DNA from 2 places in the Sphingomonas sp. P4_G2 genome. Region 2 is predicted to be linked to the other one. Evidence: riboswitches for the same ligand, from Rfam matches in the RefSeq annotation. Region 2 holds a riboswitch; the other holds the start of a gene.
The links. Region 2 has a riboswitch for cobalamin ahead of AC1DRD_RS01825 (TonB-dependent receptor plug domain-containing protein). Riboswitches for the same ligand answer to the same signal wherever they lie in the genome.
Positions count from the first base shown of each region.

Region 1: linked by a shared signal. The riboswitch ahead of metE (5-methyltetrahydropteroyltriglutamate--homocysteine S-methyltransferase) and the one ahead of AC1DRD_RS01825 (TonB-dependent receptor plug domain-containing protein) in region 2 are both predicted to bind cobalamin.

Region 1 is NZ_JBFUJY010000005.1:368,811-379,095, reverse strand. It holds gene AC1DRD_RS16385 (hypothetical protein) at 1-257, shown strand, start outside; gene AC1DRD_RS16380 (hypothetical protein) at 403-1,029, shown strand; tRNA gene AC1DRD_RS16375 (tRNA-Ala) at 1,602-1,677, opposite strand; gene AC1DRD_RS16370 (TIGR02300 family protein) at 1,767-2,087, opposite strand; gene aroA (3-phosphoshikimate 1-carboxyvinyltransferase) at 2,189-3,520, shown strand; gene AC1DRD_RS16360 (proline iminopeptidase-family hydrolase) at 3,517-4,509, shown strand; gene cmk ((d)CMP kinase) at 4,533-5,171, shown strand; cobalamin riboswitch at 5,375-5,594, shown strand; gene metE (5-methyltetrahydropteroyltriglutamate--homocysteine S-methyltransferase) at 5,704-8,007, shown strand; gene AC1DRD_RS16345 (acyl-CoA thioesterase) at 8,007-8,753, shown strand; gene rpsA (30S ribosomal protein S1) at 8,991-10,285, shown strand, end outside.
Region 2 is NZ_JBFUJY010000001.1:404,834-415,118, reverse strand. It holds gene AC1DRD_RS01835 (FecCD family ABC transporter permease) at 1-250, opposite strand, end outside; gene AC1DRD_RS01830 (ABC transporter substrate-binding protein) at 247-1,059, opposite strand; gene AC1DRD_RS01825 (TonB-dependent receptor plug domain-containing protein) at 1,056-2,960, opposite strand; cobalamin riboswitch at 3,088-3,277, opposite strand; gene AC1DRD_RS01820 (methylated-DNA--[protein]-cysteine S-methyltransferase) at 3,315-3,905, opposite strand; gene AC1DRD_RS01815 (DUF2332 domain-containing protein) at 3,941-5,044, opposite strand; gene hisG (ATP phosphoribosyltransferase) at 5,212-5,874, shown strand; gene hisD (histidinol dehydrogenase) at 5,992-7,278, shown strand; gene nusB (transcription antitermination factor NusB) at 7,504-7,962, shown strand; gene AC1DRD_RS01795 (DUF4169 family protein) at 7,975-8,151, shown strand; gene thiL (thiamine-phosphate kinase) at 8,162-9,055, shown strand; gene AC1DRD_RS01785 (sodium-translocating pyrophosphatase) at 9,170-10,285, shown strand, end outside.

The DNA.
Region 1 (10,285 bases), on a different contig from region 2:
CTCCGGTGTTTCAGTGGCGCTTATTTCGCGAAGACGACCAGTTGGGCGTGCCGATTCAACTTGGTTCAGTTGTTGCGATCATGAACGAAAAAGGCGACGACCCCGATCCGGATTTCTTTATCTATCACAAAAGAACCGTTGGCGGCCAGATTGGCTGGCCGAGCACCCCTGGGTTTTGGGATATTGTTTGGGATGCCGCCAAAGGAAAAGCGGGCAAATATGCCCGCGACGCGGCAAAAGCCTACTTCGCCTCTTGATGAAGCTCGTCAGTATGCGGTTCGGCAGATACTTATGGCGTCGGAAGCCGAGCGGGTTGCGATGACGGTTTGCCAGGTATCGGGAGAGTTCCGGGGCGCGGCACGGCTGGCGTCCCGGAACCGGCGACCTGGGCGATACTGATGCTTGGAGACCCGTGCCGGTTTAAACGGGCACGAGAAAGCTTCATCTTCACCTGGAATAGCAGCCGTCGACCCGATTGCGGACATCTGCCCTTTGCTCCAAACCCGCCGGATGAAGATAGCCGCTCTGCTCTCCGCGCTGTTCGCGCTTCTGGTCTGCGCATCTCCAACGTTCGCCCAAACGAGCGCGGTTTCGTCGCCCGAAGATCGTCAGCGTTTCGTGAGCGTCGTGCAGAATCTCGAACGCGCTCCGCTGGATCCAGGCCTGCAGAGTGATCGGAGATGGGCGATTCAGTGGCTGACGGATGCGCCGGATGTGTCGGTAGCCGTTTGTGCGGACCCGATCGGAGGCGTCTCCGAAAAGGGCTATGTGCATAATCCGGAAATCGTCGTTCAGTACATGCTCGGCATGGCCGCTTTCGTCATCGAGAATCCGAGCAAGTCGAATGATCCGGACGCACTGCAATTGGCGGGGGTAGAGAGCGCGCTAAATGCCTATCGATCGATGCGCGTCGCTCAGCCGAACGACAGATCGCCGAAGCTCGATGAACTGTTGGGCATGAAAAGCCGCGGCGAACTACCCGGCTTTGTGCGCAAAGCATTTCTGCGCTGCTTAGCGAAAAAGCGCTAGGCAGATACGGGACAGTTTAAACGGGCACGAAAAGCTCCCCATTGAGGCAACGCAAACCAAGTCTTGTCTGAGCCCAGACCATTAGCCCCATTCTGGTAGCGTTTGTGATCGACGGCGTCGGCGGACGGTGGCAATTTATCGCCTCCATAAGGAGGGGCCTATGCGTATCGTATTTGGTATCGCTTTACTCTGCGTAGCGACGCCGTCATTTGCTGGCACATATCACTGGGCGAACGGGAAGTCCCCGCAAGCTGCTTGCGGCGAAGCAAACGCCGCCGCCAAGAAGCGAGCAAAAAGGATTCACACCTGCGTCACAACCAAATGCATTCCGGGCACCGAGACTGTTTCAGTCGGCGGCCCACTGGGGTTCCGGGGCTACGCAGTCAGCGCTAACCATCGTGGCAGCTGCTAACTGACTTCTTGGCAATCCAGCGACAAGTTGGGTACAGGGTAGCGAACCATCCCCTCTACACTTCGGTGCTGGTCGGGAGATTCGTGCCAGTTTAAACCGATACGAAAAAGCCCGCCGCGCCATCAGGCGTTGCGGGCTCTTTCGGTCCTGCGGAAAGGGTTGGTGGAGCCGAGGGGGATCGAACCCCTGACCTCTGCAATGCCATTGCAGCGCTCTCCCAGCTGAGCTACGGCCCCACACTTTCCGGGAAGGAAGGCGCCCCTAACCGGACGGCGCCCCTTTGACAAGCGGGCGTTAGCCCGCTTGCCTTAAAAAATTGCGTCGATCAGTTCTCGTCTTCGTTGCCGCCGGTCTCGACACCGAGATCGTCGTCACCGCCCAGATCGACTTCATCGTCGGCCGAAGGCTCGCCTTCGTCTTCGATGCCGATCTCCAGATCGTCACCCTCGAGATCCGAATCGTCCTTTTCGGGCTTCTCGGCCTTGACCACCTCGAACGGCAGCGGCTGCTTCGACTTCAGGATCGGCTCGGGCGCCCAGGCGGTGTTGCAATTGATGCAGGTCACCGGGTCGTCCTTGCCGAGATCGTAAAAGCGCGTTGCGCATTTCGGACACGTACGCTTCGTGCCCCATTCCGGCTTAACCATGCCGATTTGTACCTTTCGATTTAATGCAAATTTCGGGGATCGACCCCTAAAGTGGCGCGCGCCTTGCCATAGCGCAAGGTGGCTGTCAAAGCCCGCGACCGATGTCGCATGCTGCTCCCAAACCTCTCCTGATCGAATCGTCCGCCGGCCTGACCGGCCGCGTCACCGTGCCTGGCGACAAGTCGATCAGCCATCGTTCGCTGATGTTGTCCAGCCTGGCGGTCGGCGAAAGCCGGATCGAAGGGCTGCTGGAAGGCGAGGACGTGCTGGCGACCGCCGCCGCGATGCGCGCGATGGGCGCTACCATAGAACGCAGCGACGACGGGATCTGGCGCGTCTGGGGTGTCGGGGTCGGCGGATTGCTGCAGCCGGCGGGCGCGCTCGACATGGGCAATTCGGGAACGTCGACGCGGCTGCTCGCCGGGTTGGTCGCGAGCCATGCGATCACCGCGACGTTCATCGGCGATGCCTCGCTCAGCAAGCGGCCGATGGGCCGGGTGATCGATCCGCTGTGGCTGATGGGGGCGGAGTTCACGTCGAGCCCAGGCGGCCGCTTGCCGATGATGGTGCGCGGCATCTGCCCGGCAGTGCCGATCGACTATACGCTCCCGGTCGCCTCGGCCCAGGTCAAGTCGGCGGTGATCCTGGCAGGGCTCAATACGCCGGGGATCACGCGGGTGATCGAGCCGGTGCCGACGCGCGACCATAGCGAGCGGATGCTGGCCGGGTTCGGCGCCAATCTGACGGTCGAGGCGAGCAACAGGGGGCGCGTGATCTCGGTCCATGGCGAGGCCGAATTGAAGCCGCAGCAGATCGTCGTGCCGGGCGATCCCAGCTCGGCGGCGTTCTGGGCAGTGGCCGCGTCGATCGTGCCCGGCAGCGAAGTGACGATCGCCAATGTCGGGCTGAACCCGACGCGTGCGGGCATCTTCACCGCGCTCCGGATGATGGGCGCCGACATCACCGAGGTCGATGCGCGGACCGTCGGCGGCGAGCCGGTCGCCGATCTGATCGTGCGCCACGCCGCGCTGACGGCGATCGACGTGCCGCCCGATCTCGCGCCGAGCATGATCGACGAATATCCGGTGCTGTTCGTCGCCGCGGCTTTGGCCGAGGGGCGCACCGTCGCGCGGGGCGCGCACGAATTGCGGGTCAAGGAATCGGACCGGATCGCGGCGATGGCGGCGGCGCTCCAGGCCTGTGGCGTCAGCGTCGAAGAGTTCGAGGACGGCCTCGCCATCACTGGTAGCGGCGGCGAGCCGATCCCCGGCGGCGCGACGATCGCCTCTTTGCTCGATCATCGCATCGCGATGGCGATGACGGTGGCGGGGCTGGTCGCGCGGCGGCCGATCACGATCGACGACGTCGCCCCGGTCGCCACGAGCTATCCGGTGTTCTTCGAGACGCTGGAGCAACTGGCGGGCCGGGCATGAGCCGCATGATCGGCCGCCGCGAATTGCTCGCCGGCGGCCTCGCGCTCGGTGCCAGCCTCGCCCTCCCCCGCTTGCTATTCGCGCGCAAGGCGGACGGCTATCCGGCGCCCGATCTCGAGAAGATGGTCCCGGTCGAGGGCGGGCGCGTCTATGTCCGCGTCAACGGCAGACTGAACGGCGCCAAGCCGCCGATCGTCATGCTGCATGGCGGCCCGGGCGGCGATCATGAGCATTTCATGCCGGCGGTCGCTTTGGCCGACGAGCGCGCGGTGATCCTCTACGACCAGCTCGATAGCGGGCAGTCGGACCGGCCCAACGATCCAAAGAATTGGCGCGTCGAACGCTTCGTCGATGAGATCGAGCTGGTTCGGAAAGCGCTCGGCGTCGATCGCTGGCATCTGCTCGGGCATAGCTGGGGCGGCACGCTCGCGCTCGAATATGGCGCTCGGCGGCCGGCGGCGTTGCGCGGGCTGGCGATGGCCAGTCCCCTCGTGTCGACGAAGAGCTGGATCGCCGACGCCAATGCCTTGCGCGCGACCTTGCCGGCGACGGTGCAAGCGCAGATCGCGAGTTGCGACACCGGGCCCAGCCGGGGTTGCGATGATGGCGTCAACGCCTTTTACCGCGCGTTCAACGGCCGCGAGCCGGCCAAGCCCGCGGCGATCGCTTATGCCGGCGCGCATCCCAATGGCTTCAATCCCAAGCTCTACAATGCGATGTGGGGGCCGAGCGAATTCGCCTGCACCGGCAGCCTCAAGGATTATGACGGCGAGCCGTTGCTGGCCAGGCTCGATGGGCGGCGCACGATCTTCCTGGGCGGGCAATATGATGAAGCGCGCCCGACCACTTTGGCGGGGTTTGCCGCGCGCGTGCCGGGCGCCGAATATGGCACCATCCCCGGATCGGCGCATGGTATCTTCGCTGATCGGACGCTGGAAACGGTCGCATTGATCCGCGGCTGGCTGGCGCGACAGGACGCACGGGCCTAGAGGGTCGCGATGGAGTTTAGCGTATGATCATCGCCGTGGACGGTCCCGCCGCCAGCGGCAAGGGCACCGTCGCCCGCGCCCTGGCAAAACATTATCGCCTGCCGCACCTCGATACCGGCCTGCTGTACCGCGCGGTCGCCGAGAATGTGCATCGCCTCGACCTCGATCCGACCAAGGAGGCCGATGCCGTTGCGGCGAGCAATTTCGACGACAGCCTGCTCGACGACCCCGTGTTGCGCAGCGACGAAGCGGGGCAGCGTGCCTCGATCGTCTCGGCGCACCCGCTGATCCGGGCGGCGTTGCTGCAGCGCCAGCGCAAGTTCGCGCAGCAAGAAGGCGGCGCGGTGCTTGATGGGCGCGACATCGGCACGGTGATCGCACCCGACGCCGACGCTAAATTGTTCGTCAAGGCGACGCCGCAGATCCGCGCGCGGCGGCGGCATGCCGAACTGAGAGAGCGCGGCAGCACGCTCAGCTTCGACAAGGTGCTGGCCGATATCCGCGTGCGCGATCAGCGCGACATGGGGCGCGACGCCGCCCCGCTGGTGATGGCGGCCGACGCCGGCATCCTCGACACCAGTTTCCTGTCGATCGAAGCCGCGGTGAAGCGCGCGATCGAGCTGGTCGAGCGGCAGTTGCGGCTGAAGGCGGCGAACGGGTAGCGTCGGTCTAAATCCTCCCCGTTTACGGGGAGGGGGACCGCTCGCGTAGCGAGTGGTGGAGGGGGTCCTCCTCATCTACATCGCTTGGGGCTCGCCCCCTCCACCAAGCCGCTGCGCGTCTTGGTCCCCCTCCCCGTGAACGGGGAGGAATAAACATATAAAGATTTCTTTATATCCCGCTTGACCCGACTCGTTCGGCGCAGGATAAGGCGTGTGTCGAGGTTCTTCGGACGGGTTCACCCGCGTCGAAGCTAAGACGGGAAGCCGGTGCGGTCCTTCGGGGTCAAGGCCGGCGCTGCCCCCGCAACTGTAAGCGGCGAGCGGCGGTCGATGAGTGTCACTGGGGGCGTCCAATCCCCTGGGAAGGCCGGACCGGCGTGTTGACCCGTGAGCCAGGAGACCTGCCTCCGACGCGATAACGTCCACCGGCGGGGTGTCCGGGCTGGCCGCTTGCATTCGCGGTCGGCCCCGTGTCGCCCGTGCGTGCTCGTGTCTGGTCTCTGCCTCCGCCTTTCATCGGGGTATGAAGACCATGACCGTCACAGTTGCCACACTCGGATTCCCGCGCATCGGGCCGCGCCGCGAACTCAAATTCGCGCTCGAATCCTTCTGGTCGGGCCAGTCGTCCGAGGCCGACCTGCTCGAAGCCGCCGCCGGGCTGCGCACCGCCGCCTGGGCACGGCAGCGGGCACTCGGCGCCGACTGGCTGCCGTCGAACGATTTCTCGCTCTACGACCATGTCCTCGACACCAGCCTGATGCTGGGCGCGATCCCCGATCGCTATGGCAAGACGGCGGGCGATTCCGACCTCGCTACCTATTTCGCGATGGCACGCGGGACGACGGGCGAGGACGCTAGTTGCGGCCATGGGCACGGCAGCCTGACCGCGTGCGAGATGACCAAATGGTTCGACACCAACTACCATTATATGGTCCCCGAGCTGGTCGCCGGACAGAAACTCGCGCTGAGCTCGGCCAAGATCGTCGACGATTACCGTGAGGCCAAGGCGCAAGGGTTCGAGACGCGTCCCGTCCTGCTCGGACCGATCACCTGGCTGAGCCTCGCCAAGGGTCGCGGGGTCGATCCGTTCGACTATCTCGACGAGGTGCTGGGGCTCTATTCGGCCGTGCTGACGCAGCTGGGTCAGGCGGGCGCCAAGTGGGTGCAGATCGACGAGCCGGTGCTCGTGCTCGACCTGACCGAACGTCAGCGCAACGCGATCACCCGCGCTTACGCCAAGCTGCCGCGCGCCGGCGTGAAGCTGATGCTCGCGACCTATTTCGGCGGGCTCGAGGACAATCTCGACCTCGCGATCCATTTGCCGGTCGCCGGGCTGCACATCGACCTCGTCCGCGCACCGCAACAGCTCGACGCGGTACTGGCCAAGGCGCCCAAGTCGCTATTGCTCTCGCTCGGTGTGATCGACGGGCGCAACGTGTGGCGCGCCGATCTCGCCGCGTTGCTCGACCGGCTCGAGCCGATCGCCGCGAAGCGCGACATCGTCCTCGCTCCGTCCTGCTCGCTGCTCCACACGCCGGTCGACCTCGCGCTCGAACGCAAGATCGATCCGGAAATCGCGCAATGGCTGGCCTTCGCGGTGCAGAAGGTCGGCGAACTCGCGACGCTGAAGCGTGCGCTCAATGAAGGCCGCGACAGCGTTGCCGACGATCTGGCGGCATCGAGCGCTGCGGCGGCGGCGCGCAAGACTTCGCCGCGGATCCACAATGCAGGGGTGGCCGAGCGGCTGGCGGCGATCACGCCGGGCGATCGCGCGCGACAATCCCCCTACCCAGTCCGCGGCGCGGCACAGGCGGAGGCGCTCGACCTGCCGGCTTTCCCGACCACCACGATCGGATCGTTCCCGCAGACCGCCGAAGTGCGCCGCGCGCGCGCCGATCACAATCGCGGGACGCTCGACGATACGGCGTACGAACAATTCCTCCGCGAAGAGACCGAGCGCGCGATCCGCTGGCAGGAGGAAGCCGGGCTCGACATGCTCGTTCACGGCGAGTTCGAGCGCAACGACATGGTGCAATATTTCGGCGAGCAATTGTCGGGCTTCGCCTTCACCGTCAGCGGCTGGGTCCAGTCCTATGGCTCGCGTTGCGTGCGGCCGCCGATCCTGTTCGGCGACGTGTCGCGGCCCAAGCCGATGACGGTCGACTGGTGGCGCTATGCCCAGAGCCTGACGGACAGGCCGATGAAGGGTATGCTGACCGGTCCGGTGACGATCCTCAACTGGTCGTTCGTCCGCGACGATCAGCCGCGCGAGGCATCGTGCCGCCAGATCGCACTGGCGATCCGTGACGAGGTTGTCGACCTGGAGAAAGCCGGCGCCAAGGCGATCCAGATCGACGAAGCGGCGCTACGCGAGGGTCTGCCGCTGCGCCGGCGCGACTGGCAGCCTTATCTGGATTGGGCAGTCGATTGCTTCCGGCTGTCCGCCGCCGGGGTCGCCGACGCGACGCAGATCCACACGCACATGTGCTATTCGGAGTTCAACGACATCCTGCCGTCGATCGGTGCGATGGACACCGATGTGATCTCGATCGAGACCGCGCGGTCGCAGATGGAATTGCTCGAAGGCTTTGCGCGCTATCGCTATCCGAGCGCGATCGGGCCGGGCGTCTATGACATCCACGCCCCGCGCGTGCCGACGGTCGAGGAAATGGTCGCGCTGATGCGACTGGCCCAGGATCACCTCCGTCCCGAGCAATTGTGGGTGAACCCCGATTGCGGGCTGAAGACGCGCAAATGGGAGGAAGTGAAGCCGGCGATCGATGCGATGGTCGCGGCCGCCCGCGAGCTCCGCGTCCGGGTGGTGGAACCGGCCTGATGTCGGGTGTCGTCCGCCTCATCGACATGGTGTTCCCGGGCGACACCAACCATCATGGCACATTGTTTGGCGGGGTGGCGCTCGCGCACATGGACAAGGTGGCGTTCCTCGCCGCCTCGCGCCATGGCCGGGCGCCCTTCGTCACTGCCGCTTCGGAACGGATCGACTTCACCGCGCCGGCGCTGAAGGGCGAATTGATCGAGGCGACGGGGCGCGTCGTCCGGGCGGGAACGCGGTCGGTCGATGTCGAGATCGAGCTGACCGCCGAGGAGCTGTTAAGCGGCGCCCGGCGGCTCTGCACGCGCGGGCTGTTCACCCTGGTCGCGGTCAAAGGCCCCGACACGCAGCTGCCGCTGCCGCCGCTCGACAGCGCGGCGGAACCCGAGGATGGCCGGCTGCACATGGTCGACATGGTGTTTCCGCCGCAGACCAATCATTACGGCACCTTGTTCGGTGGCGACGCGCTGAGGATGCTGGGCAAGGCCGCCTTCATCGCCTCGACCCGCCATGCCCGGGCAGTGATGGTGATGGCGGCATCCGATCGCATCGACTTCCGCTCGCCGGTGCGCGAAGGCGAGATGGTCGAGCTGATCGCGCGGGTGATGATGAGCGGAACGAGCTCGGTTCGCGTTGGCGTCGAATTATGGGCGGAAAACCTGTTGAACGCCGATCGCCGCCGCGCCGCGACCGCCGAGTTCGTGATGGTGGCGGTCGACCGTGCCGGACGCCCTGCGCCGATCGGCTGATACGCTTGCCTCCGCGCTCTGAAATCGCTATGAGCCCGCCCGTCCGGCGAGCAGGTTCTCGCGGAGGAAGGCGCGGAGGTACCCTCTGGCGCCCTTTTCGCATTTTAGCGTTGAGCCCATCCTCCGCAGCGTCTGCCCAGCGGATGCCGCGTCGGCGTTCGGCCGCCGCGGCGTTTTGGCCAAGACCACCGGAGACAACCGGTTGGCCGGAAACAGTTGATTAGGAATAATATTTTTATGGCCACTACGGCAAACCCGACACGTGACGATTTCGCGAAACTGCTCGAACTGACCCTTGGCGACGCCGACGGCTTCGAGGGACGCGTGGTGCACGGCACCGTCACCGGTATCGAAAACGACATGGCCGTCATCGACGTCGGTCTGAAGAGCGAAGGCCGCGTGCCGCTGCGTGAATTCGCCGCGCCGGGCCAGAAGGCCGACCTCAAGGTTGGCGACGAAGTCGAAGTGTTCGTCGACCGCGTCGAGAATGCCAATGGCGAAGCGATGCTGTCGCGCGACCGCGCGCGCCGCGAAGCCGCCTGGGACAAGCTCGAAGCCGAATTCGTCCAGTCGGCTCGCGTCGAAGGCGTCATCTTCGGCCGCGTCAAGGGTGGCTTCACCGTCGACCTCGACGGCGCCGTGGCGTTCCTGCCCGGCAGCCAGGTCGATATCCGTCCGGTCCGCGACGTTCAGCCGCTGATGGACATCCCGCAGCCCTTCCAGATCCTCAAGATGGACCGCAAGCGCGGCAACATCGTCGTGTCGCGACGCGCGGTGCTCGAAGAGACCCGCGCCGAGCAGCGTTCGGGCCTCATCCAGAGCCTGGCCGAGGGTCAGATCATCGACGGCGTGGTCAAGAACATCACCGATTACGGTGCGTTCGTTGATCTCGGCGGCATCGACGGCCTGCTCCACGTCACCGACCTCAGCTACAAGCGCGTCCAGCACCCGAGCGAGGTTCTGAACATCGGCGACACCGTCAAGGTTCAGATCATCCGCATCAACAAGGACACGCAGCGCATCTCGCTCGGCATGAAGCAGCTCGAGAGCGATCCGTGGGATGGCGCCGCCGCCAAATACCATGTCGGTGCCAAGATGACCGGCCGCGTGACCAACATCACCGAGTACGGCGCGTTCGTCGAGCTCGAAGCGGGCATCGAGGGCCTGGTCCACGTCTCCGAAATGAGCTGGACCAAGAAGAACGTCCATCCGGGCAAGATCGTCTCGACCAGCCAAGAAGTCGATGTCGTCGTGCTCGAGGTCGACGAGGACAAGCGTCGCATCTCGCTGGGTCTCAAGCAGGCCCAGGCCAATCCGTGGGAAGCGTTCGCCGCTGCCCATCCGGTCGGCTCGACGGTCGAGGGCGAAGTCAAGAACGCCACCGAATTCGGCCTGTTCATCGGCCTCGACAACGATGTCGACGGCATGGTCCACATGTCGGACATCGCCTGGGGCATTTCGGGCGAGGACGCGCTCAACCTGCACCGCAAGGGTGAGATGGTGACCGCGATCGTGCTCGACATCGATGCCGA
Region 2 (10,285 bases):
CGATCACCGTCGGGTCGGCGAGCGGGTTCCTGAGATAGCCCTGCAATACTGCGCCCGACAGGCCGAGCGCGGCCCCGAGCAGGACACCGAGCACCGCACGCGGGATGCGCAACTCCGCGATGATCGCCCAACGCGGATCGTGCCCAAACCACGCGTCGAACGGTATCCATTGCTTGCCCGCCATCAGCGACAGCGCGAACAGCGTCGCGGTCAACAACACGAGCAGGCCGAGGCGGATCGCGCGATTCACGACAGCGCTCGCGATCGAATCGCGGCGAGGGCGCGCAGCGCGGGGATGATGGTCGGCCCGCCGCAATTGACCAATTGGCGCGGGAAACGCTCCTCGATCACCTGATACCCCGCCATGCCGAGCACGCGGCGGCGCAGCGACGCGGTGCGGCCATTGGGGTCGGGGTCGATCACGATGCGCGGCGGATGCGCGACCACACTTTCGATCGGCACGTTGCCCGAGAAAGCGAGCCCGAAATCCTTGCTGGCATCGCCCAGCCCAGCGAGTTCGACCATCTCGGTCAACAGGCTGGGCCCGGCATTGGCGAAACTGTCGGAAATATAGAGCAAGGTCGCGGGCCGGCGGCCGTCACGCGGAGCGGCGTTGGCCACGGCGCGATCGATGCGCGCGATCAGCCGCTCGCCCGCCGCGGGTTCCCCCACCGCGGCGGCGACGCTGCGGATCTGGTCGCGGCTGGAGGCGACATTGGTCGGCGAATCGAGCGTCAGCACCTTGAGCCCGGCGCGACGATACGCGGCGAGTGTAGTCTTGGAGGTGAAGCTCGACGCCACCACCAGATCGGGCTTGAGCGCGATCACTTCCTCGGCCGTCCCCGCGGTGGCGCGATAGCGCCGCGCGAGCCCGAGCGGGATCGAGGTCGCGCCCGGCTCCTGCGAATAATGGCTGATCGCCGTGACCTTGCCCGGCGCCAGCGCGAGCAGCAATTGGTCCGAACAGGGGTTGGTCGAGACGATCCCCCCGGTCGTGGCGGGCTGCGCACTCGCGCACCCCGCCAGCCCGAGGGCGATCAAGGCGATCAAAGGCTTCAATTGAACTTCAAGCGAATGCCGCCATAGGCCGCGCGGCCCGGTGTGCTGTAATATTTCACCACGGCATATTTCTCATCGAACAGATTATCGACGCGGCCATAGATCGAGAATTTGTCGCCGATTGGGAAGTCCGCGCGCAATCCGACCACCGTATAGCCATCGAGCCGGCTGAAATTGCCGGCATCGTCGAAGCTGTCGCCGACGCTCAGCACGGTCGCGCCGATCCCGAGACCGACCGGAGTCTTCCAGTCGATCGACGCGCTGACCGATTGGCGCGGACGGCGCGCCAGCTCGTTGCCGAAATTGAACCCGGGCGAGAGGTTGATCGAATCGATGAAGCTGTAGGACCCGCTGAGCGTCAGGCGGTCGCTCGGCCGCACCGACAGCGCGAACTCCACGCCCTTGGTCCGGGCGCGGTCGATATTGACGTAGGAGAAGGCCGGACCGAAATCGATCTGGTCGGTCGTATCGCGGTGGAACCAGGTAATCCCGGCGACGATCCGCCCGCCGACCAGCCGTTGCTCGACCCCGATATCATAGCTTTGCGCGGTTTCGGGTTTGAGATCCTTGTTGCCGAACACCGACGTCCCGAACCGGCCATAGAGCTGATAGAGGGTCGGCGCCTTGAACCCTTCGGCGTAGCTGGCGCGGAACGTCGTCTCGGTCGGCAAGGTATAGACCGCATTGGCGCCCCATGTCGTGTGCCCGCCGAACGCCGAATCATCGTCGTAGCGCACGCCGCCCGTGATCGTCAGGCGATCGATCGGCGACAGGATGGCTTCGCCGTAGAAGCTGGTGACGCCGCGCGTCGCGGAGAGATCGCCGTCGAAATAGCGCGTATTCTCGCGCTCGGCGCCGGCGACCAGCCGGACGCCGTCGATCACCTGGAAATCACCCTGATATTGATAACGCTCGCTGCGGCCGCGGCCGAAGAAGCTAACTGCTGACCCGAACGCCGGGTCGTAATTGTCGCGATTGATATCGGCGATGGTGAAAGCGATGCGGTTCTTGAAGCGGCCGCCGAGGAAATCAGCGTTGAGCCCGGCATAGCCGTACAATTCCTGGGTCTTGGCATATTCGCCATCATCTGCGGGCAGGAAGGTCACGCCGTCAAAACCATCAATGTCGACCTTGCTGTGCGCATAATAACCGCGCAGGTCGAGCCTGATGTTATCGGCCAAGGCGATCTCGATCCGCCCGGTCGCGCCGAACTGGCGATAGCCGTCGGGCTCACTTCCCGACGACACTGCCGAGAAGCCGTTGGTCTTGAGATAGCCGGCGTTGAGCGAGGCCGAGACGATCCCGCTCTTTCCCGACACGCCGCCATTGGCGAAGACCGTATCGAAGCTGCCATATTCGACATTGCCGCGCGCCTGGAGGCCATAGCCCGGCTGCATCGTGGTGACGTTGACGACACCGCCGATCGCCTGGCTGCCCCATGGCACCGAGTTCGGGCCACGTAGCACCTCGACGCGGTCGATCGAACCGGCGAGCAAGCTGGCGAAATCGAACGCGCCGCCGGGCGACGAGGGATCGTTGACCCGCACGCCATCGATCAAGGTCAGCGTCTGCGAATCCTCGGCGCCGCGGATGCGTACCGCAGTCAGGGCGCCGAGCCCGCCATTGCGCGACACGGTCACGCCCGGCGTGGTCGCCAGCAGGTCGGACAAAGCGACGGTCTGGCGCTGCTCGATCGTCTGGCGGTCGATCACGGTCACCGCCTGGCCGATCGTCTCGGGCGTCTGGGGTACACCGGTCGCGGTCACGATAATGTCGGTGCGGGTCTGATCGGCGAGGACGATATTGTTATCGTCGGCCGCCGGCGTCTCCTGCGCCCAGGCCGGCGTCGCGATAGCGATCGCGGCGAACGCCGTCGTCGCGAGGATGGAAAACTTCAACATTGGACATGCCCCTTTGGTGGGGCCGCGGAGTCCGGGCGCCTGAACGCGACACCCGGACCCTACGGCCCGGTTCATGTCGCTCACGCGAGGGATATCCCTCGTTCGCCCGGCACACCCCGTCCGCGCAAAGGATCGACCGTGGCGGGCAGGTCTCCTGGCTTCCGGGTCGTCGCGTTCGCCCCGCCTTCCCGACCCTGCGGCCAGTGGCATTGTTGGGGCGACCGCTCTCCGGTCACAGTTGCGGGGGCAGCGCCGGCATCTCGACCGGACTTCCCTTTTGCTTCCCCTTGCGGGGAACCCGTCACGGCGCGGCGTCTATGCCGCAGCGCGGCAAAGCGCAAGCGATGCCTGATTTCAGAATTCGAATGCGGTCTGTGCAGCAGGCGGCGGCTCGGTCGCCACGCCTTCGATCTCGAGCATGCGGACCTTGGCGAGCGCGCCGCCGGGCGCCGAAAAGCCATGGACCCGGCTGCCCGCCGCGAGCACGCGATGGCACGGCACGATCAGCGGGATCGGATTCCTCGCCATTGCCTGCCCGACCGCGCGCGCCGCTTCCGGTCCCGCGCCCAATTCCCTGGCGACCGCCCCATAGGTCATCGTCTCGCCGCGGCCGATCGCTCGGACACGGTCATAGACCCGAGCGAAGAAGGGCTCCTGCTCGCCGAGATCGATCGCGACCGCATCGAAATCGACCGGCTCCCCGGCGAAATAGCGGACCGCGTCGGCGATCACCGCGGCGATGGCTGGGGGCGGGTCGCCCGCAACAGCGTCGGGCAAGCGGCGAAGCAGCGACCACTCCGCCTCGCGCGCCGTTTCTCCCGGCAGACGAAAGGCGGTGATCGCGTCGCCGCTCCACGCGATTGCGGCGACGCCGTGTGCGGTCTCGAAAACGCGGTAGCGATGGAGCGTGGCCATGCTGCCAAGATCGGCGACCCGATCGTTCAAATCAACCTTCGCATGAGTCACGGTTGTTCGACAGCTTACCCGGCTTCGACCTTGGCCGATTCCGGCAGATCGTAGCGGCGCTTGTCCTTATCCTCGACGCCATTCTTGACCCACGCGCCATGCGCATGCGCGGTCGCGATCACTTGCCATTGGTCATGACCGGGCCAGCTCTTCACGCGGATCACCTGATGCGCGAAGGCGCGGTCGGGTTCCATCATCACCCAGGCGAGCGGACGGTTGGTCGTGGCGCGCGCGCCCACCGCATTCATCGTCGCGCGGATGCGGCTCGCGCGCTCCTCGGGCAGATATTGCCACACCACCGAATGCATCAGCACGCGCGTTACGCCGGCTGGTTGCGGTTCGGCAAGTCGCGCTTCGATCCAGTCGGCGGCATCGGCCTGGACCAGATCGACCGGCTTGGCGCGCTGCATCGCGATCGCCTGGCGCAGCCGCTCGGCACGAAGCGGCGTTTCGGCCCAGACATAAGCGGCCAGCCGCGCCTCGACCGTGGGATCGGGCGCGTCGAGCGGACGGACATCGCAACCGCGCACCGAGATGATTTCGATCGGCGTCGGCACCGGCGGGTCGCCACGCCATTCGGGCGCGATCGTGACCGGCGCCCCCGCAGCACCGACCTGCACGCCGCCAAGATCGAAGGCATAGCGGTCGATCAACAGGTTGAGCCCGGCACTCGACCCGATTTCGAGCAGTTCGATTTTCGGGCCATGACGCCGCGCGATCTCGAGCAACCCGACGATCAGCGCGCCCGATCGGCCCGGTTCGTTGGTCTGCGGCGGCCCATCGAGCCAGGGCAGCAGGAAATCGTCATGCACGCCGAGCGCGGCATTCACCGCCGCCGCGATCGCGTCCTGATCGGTCGTCTCGCCGCAGAATACTGCCGCCAGACCCGAATCGGCACTCGCCTGCACCAGCGCATGCAGTCCGCCGATGAACCTGAGCGGCAAGGCGTCGCGAGTCGGCTCGCCGGGCCAGTCGAGGATGCGGGCGCCGGTACGGCTGTCGCGCGCCAATCCATCGGCGATGGCGGCGCACAGCCGCGCATAGATCGGCGCGTCCATGTTCCGGCAATAGAATTCCTGGATCCGGAATGCCTCGCGATTGCCCGCCTCGTCGGCCATGTCGCCTCCTCATTCGCGCAGTTCCGGCGCGCTAACCCGCGCGACCTTCCATAGATTGCTGTCCTTCGGAGGGTCGGGCGGGGAAGCGCGCCGGCGCGGCAAAACCGCTGAAAGCGGAGCCACCAGGATGCATTGCGCCTTCGCAGGTGCACAAGTAAAGCCCCGCCATGGCGCAACCCCTAGTCATTGCCGTCCCCAAGGGCCGTATCCTGTCGGAAGCCGTGCCGCTGCTCATGCGCGCCGGCGTCGAGCCCGAGGCAGCATTCTCCGACAAGGACAGCCGCGCGCTGCGCTTTTCGACCAACCATCCCGGCATCGACCTGATCCGCGTCCGCGCGTTCGACGTCGCCACCTTCGTCGCGCATGGCGCCGCGCAGATCGGCATCGTCGGGTCGGACGTGCTCGCCGAGTTCGACTATCCCGAACTCTATGCGCCGGTCGATCTGGGCATCGGCCATTGTCGCTTGTCGGTCGCCGAACCGGCCGAAATGGCCGCGGCCGACGATCCGCGCGGCTGGAGCCACGTTCGTGTTGCGACCAAATACCCGCATGTGACGCAGCGCCATTTCGAGGCGCGCGGCGTCCAGGCCGAATGCGTCAAGCTCAACGGCGCGATGGAACTGGCCCCGACCTTGGGCCTCGCGCCGCGCATCGTCGATCTCGTCTCGTCGGGCCGGACGCTCAAGGAGAATGGCCTGGTCGAGGTCGAGGTGATCGCCCAGGTCACCAGCCGGCTGATCGTCAACCGTGCGGCGTTCAAGACGCGGCCGGAACTGGTGCCGTTGGTCGATGCGTTTAGGCGCGCGGTGGAGAAGCGCGATGTGGCATGATCGTGTTCTTAGCCCCTCCCCTTCAGGGGAGGGGTTGGGGTGGGGCGAAGCCTCGCAGAGCGCATCCCTTTTGACTCCCCCACCCCAAACCCCTCCCCTGAAGGGGAGGGGCTTAAAATGATCAAACTCTCCACGTCCGAGCCCGGCTTCGAGCGCCAGTTCCAGGCGCTGGTCGACGCGCGGCGCGAGGCGGATAGCGATGTCGCGCGCGATGTCCGCACGATCGTCGCCAGCGTCCGCGACGAAGGCGACGCCGCGGTCCATGCCTTCACCCGCAAGTTCGACCATCACGATCTCAACGAGACCGGCTGGCGGATCGAGCGGGCCGAATGGCTCGCCGCGCACGAGGCACTGGCACCCGATCTGCGCGACGCGCTCGAACTCGCCGCCGAGCGGATCGCGGCCTATCACATCAAGCAGAAGCCGGAGGACCGCGACGAGATCGATGCGGTCGGCGCGCGGTTGGGCGCGCGCTGGCGCGGGGTCGACGCGGCGGGGATCTACGTCCCCGGCGGCCGCGCGGCCTATCCCAGCTCGGTGCTGATGAACGCGATTCCGGCCAAGGTCGCGGGGGTCGAGCGGCTGGTGATGGTCACGCCCACCCCCAATGGCGAGGTCAATCCTTTGGTGCTCGCCGCCGCGCATATCGCTGGCGTCGATGAGGTCTGGCGGATCGGCGGGGCGCAGGCCGTCGCCGCGCTCGCATACGGCACCGGCCGCATCGCGCCGGTCGACGTGGTGTGTGGGCCCGGCAATGCCTGGGTCGCCGAGGCCAAGCGCCAACTTTATGGCGTGGTCGGGATCGACATGGTCGCCGGACCGAGCGAGATCGTCGTCGTCGCCGACGGCAAGAACGATCCGCAATGGATCGCCGCCGATCTGTTGAGCCAGGCCGAGCACGATCCGTCGAGCCAGTCGATCCTGTTCACCGACGATGCCGCCTTGGCCCGCGCGGTGGCGGAGGCGGTCGACCTCCAGATCGGCGACCTCTCGACCGCCAAGGTCGCACGCGCGAGTTGGGACGCGAACGGCGCGATCATCGTGACGGCCGATCTGGTCGAGGCGATGCCCTTGGTCAATCGGCTGGCGCCCGAGCATCTCGAGCTCGCCTGCGACGAAGCCGATGCGCTGTTCGACATGGTCAAGCATGCCGGATCGGTGTTCATCGGCCGCTACACGCCCGAAGCGGTGGGCGATTACGTCGCCGGACCCAATCACGTCCTGCCAACCGGCCGCCGTGCGCGCTTTTCGAGCGGATTGTCGGTGCTCGACTTCATGAAGCGCACCAGTTTCCTCTCGCTCGATCCGGCCTCGCTGGCCGCGATCGGCCCCGCCGCGGTTACCCTGGCGGAAGCCGAGGGCTTGCCCGCGCATGCCCGCTCGGTCGCGCTGCGGCTGGGCTGATGGCTGTTGGTTGAGGCGCGGCGTCGTGCGCCCCTAACCTCCCCACAATTCCTTCGTCACCCCGGCCTTGTGCCGGGGTCCACTCCTCCGCAACCGAGATGAGGAGTTGTTGCACGGTGGATGCCGGGACAAGCCCGGCATGACGAACTTAGATAACGTCGCCCGGAGGAACGATTCATCATGGCACCGCTTTTTTTTGGCGGCGCGCGCGCCTAAGGCACCGTCATGTCCCAACGTACAGCCACACGATCCAAAGCCCGCGCCGCCGCGCGGCTCGCCGCGACCCAGGCGCTCTATCAGCACGATATGGACGGAACGGCCGTCGTCTCGCTGCTCCACGAATTCCATCAGCATCGCCTCGGCGCGACGATCGAGGACGCCGAATATGCCGATGCCGATGTCGATTTCTTCGACGATCTGGTGACCGGCGCGCTGGCGCGGATCGACGAGATCGATGCGCTGATCTCGGCAAATGTGACCGCCGACTGGAAGATCGAGCGGCTCGACAAATTGATGAAGGCAATCCTGCGCGCCGGGACCTACGAATTGCTCGCGCGTAAGGACGTCGCGGTCGGCACCGTGATCAACGAATATCTCGACGTCACCGATGCCTTTTACGAACGTCGCGAAAAGGGCTTCGTCAACGGCATCCTCGACGGCGTCGCCAAGAGCGCGCGGGCCTGACCGGCGGCGCCGATGGCGGAGATCGTCAACCTCAACCGCGCCCGCAAGGCGAAAGCGCGCGGCGAGGCCCAGGCGACTGCCGCCGCCAACCGGGTCGCACACGGCCGGACCAAGGCAGAGAAACAAGCTGCCAAGGCGGAAGCCGAGCGGCGCGCCCGCGACCTGGACGGGGCGAAGCGCGCGCCATGACGCGGCGCGCGTGACCGAGGACGATTTCATCGCCGCATTGCGCGCGCTGCCGCTCCACCCGGACGCGCATGATCTGCGCGACGATAATGCGACGATCGGCGGATTGACCATCACCACCGATACGATCGTCGAGGGCGTCCATTTCCTGCCCGACGATCCGCCCGGCGACGTCGCCTGGAAGCTGCTCGCGGTCAATCTGTCCGACCTCGCCGCCAAAGGCGCGCGGATCGGGGGCGTATTGCTCAATTATCCGCTGTCGAGCGACGATTGGGATCGCGCGTTCCTCGACGGCCTGCGCGCAGCGCTCGACACGTTCGGTTGTCTGCTGATCGGCGGCGACACGGTGTCGCTTCCCGCGAACGCGCCACGCGTGCTCACCTTGACTGCGATCGGGCACGATGCGCCCGCCCCCTTACGCTCGGGCGCGCAAGCGGGCGACGAGCTTTGGGTGACGGGGACGATCGGCGACGCCGGTGCGGGCTTGCGGATCGCGCAGGGGGCAGCGGGTCCGCAAGCGCTGCTCGCTCGCTATCGCCGCCCGACGCCGCGTCTCGCCGAGGGATTCCGGCTGGCCCCGCTCGTCCATGCGATGATGGATGTGTCGGACGGCTTGTTGATCGATGCCAGCCGCATGGCCGCGGCCTCGAGCTTGGCGGTCACCGTCGAGCTCGCCGCCATCCCGCTATCGGCAGACTATCTCGCCTTCGCAGGCGCCGATCTCGCCGCTCACCTCGCTGCGGCGACCGCGGGTGACGATTACGAATTGCTGTTCGCGCTGCCCAAGGGCGACGAGCCGCCCATCGGCGCATTCTCGGTCGGCCGTTTCGCCGCCGGCAGCGGGATCACGCTGACGTGGCAGGGCGCCTCCGTCCCGCTCCCGGCCAGCCTCGGTTTTCAGCACTGACGGCCAGGGTCCGTGGGCGCTTGCGCTCGCTCGATCCCTCCTTATACCTCCTGCCCACCTTCGGGAAAGTTCGCGCGCGCCATCCGGCGCGACGTGTCTAATAGGGGAAGAGGAATGACGATTGTCTATGCGGCCATCGTCTGCGGCCTGATCGCCGTAGTCTATGGCTTCATCACCAGTCAGCAGGTGCTCCGCGCGCCGGCCGGCAACGAAAAGATGCAGGATATCGCCGCCGCCATCCAGGAAGGCGCCAAAGCCTATCTGGGTCGCCAATATACCACCATCGCGATCGTCGGCGTCATCGTCGCCGTGATCCTGTTCTTCACGCTCGGCCTTTTGTCGACCGTGGCGTTCCTGATCGGCGCGGTGCTGTCGGGCATTGCCGGGTTCATCGGCATGAACATCTCGGTCCGCGCCAATGTGCGCACCGCGGAAGCCGCACGGACCTCGCTTCAGGGCGGCCTGACCATGGCGTTCCGCTCGGGCGCGATCACCGGTATGCTGGTGGCGGGTCTCGGCCTGCTCTCGATCGCCGGGATCTTCTGGTATCTGACCGGGGTCAAGCATCTCGAGCCGGGCGACCATGAGATCGTCGCCGCGCTGACCGCGCTGGCTTTCGGTGCCTCGCTGATCTCGATCTTCGCGCGTCTGGGCGGCGGTATCTTCACCAAGGCCGCCGATGTCGGCGCCGATTTGGTCGGCAAGGTCGAGGCAGGCATTCCCGAGGACGATCCCCGCAACCCGGCGACGATTGCGGACAATGTCGGCGACAATGTCGGCGATTGCGCCGGCATGGCGGCCGATCTGTTCGAAACCTATGTCGTGACCATCGGCCTGACCATGGTGTCGATCGCGCTGCTGCTGTCGGACGCGCCCAATCTGTTCGCGCTGATGGCCTTGCCGCTGATCGTCGGCGGCGTGTGCATCATCACCTCGATCATCGGCACCTATTTCGTCCGCCTCGGCAAAGGCGAGTCGATCATGGGCGCGCTGTACAAGGGATTCTGGACCACCGTCGTGCTCTCGGCCTTCGCCATCTTCGGCGCCGAGAAATGGGTGCTCGGTGACCTCAACGCCGCGATCGGCACCGTCGGCGACAAGAGCTTTACCGGTATGTCGCTGTTCTATTGCATGCTGATCGGCCTGGCCGTGACCGGCCTGTTGGTGTGGATCACCGAATATTACACCGGCACCAACTATCGCCCGGTCAAGTCGATCGCCAAGGCGTCG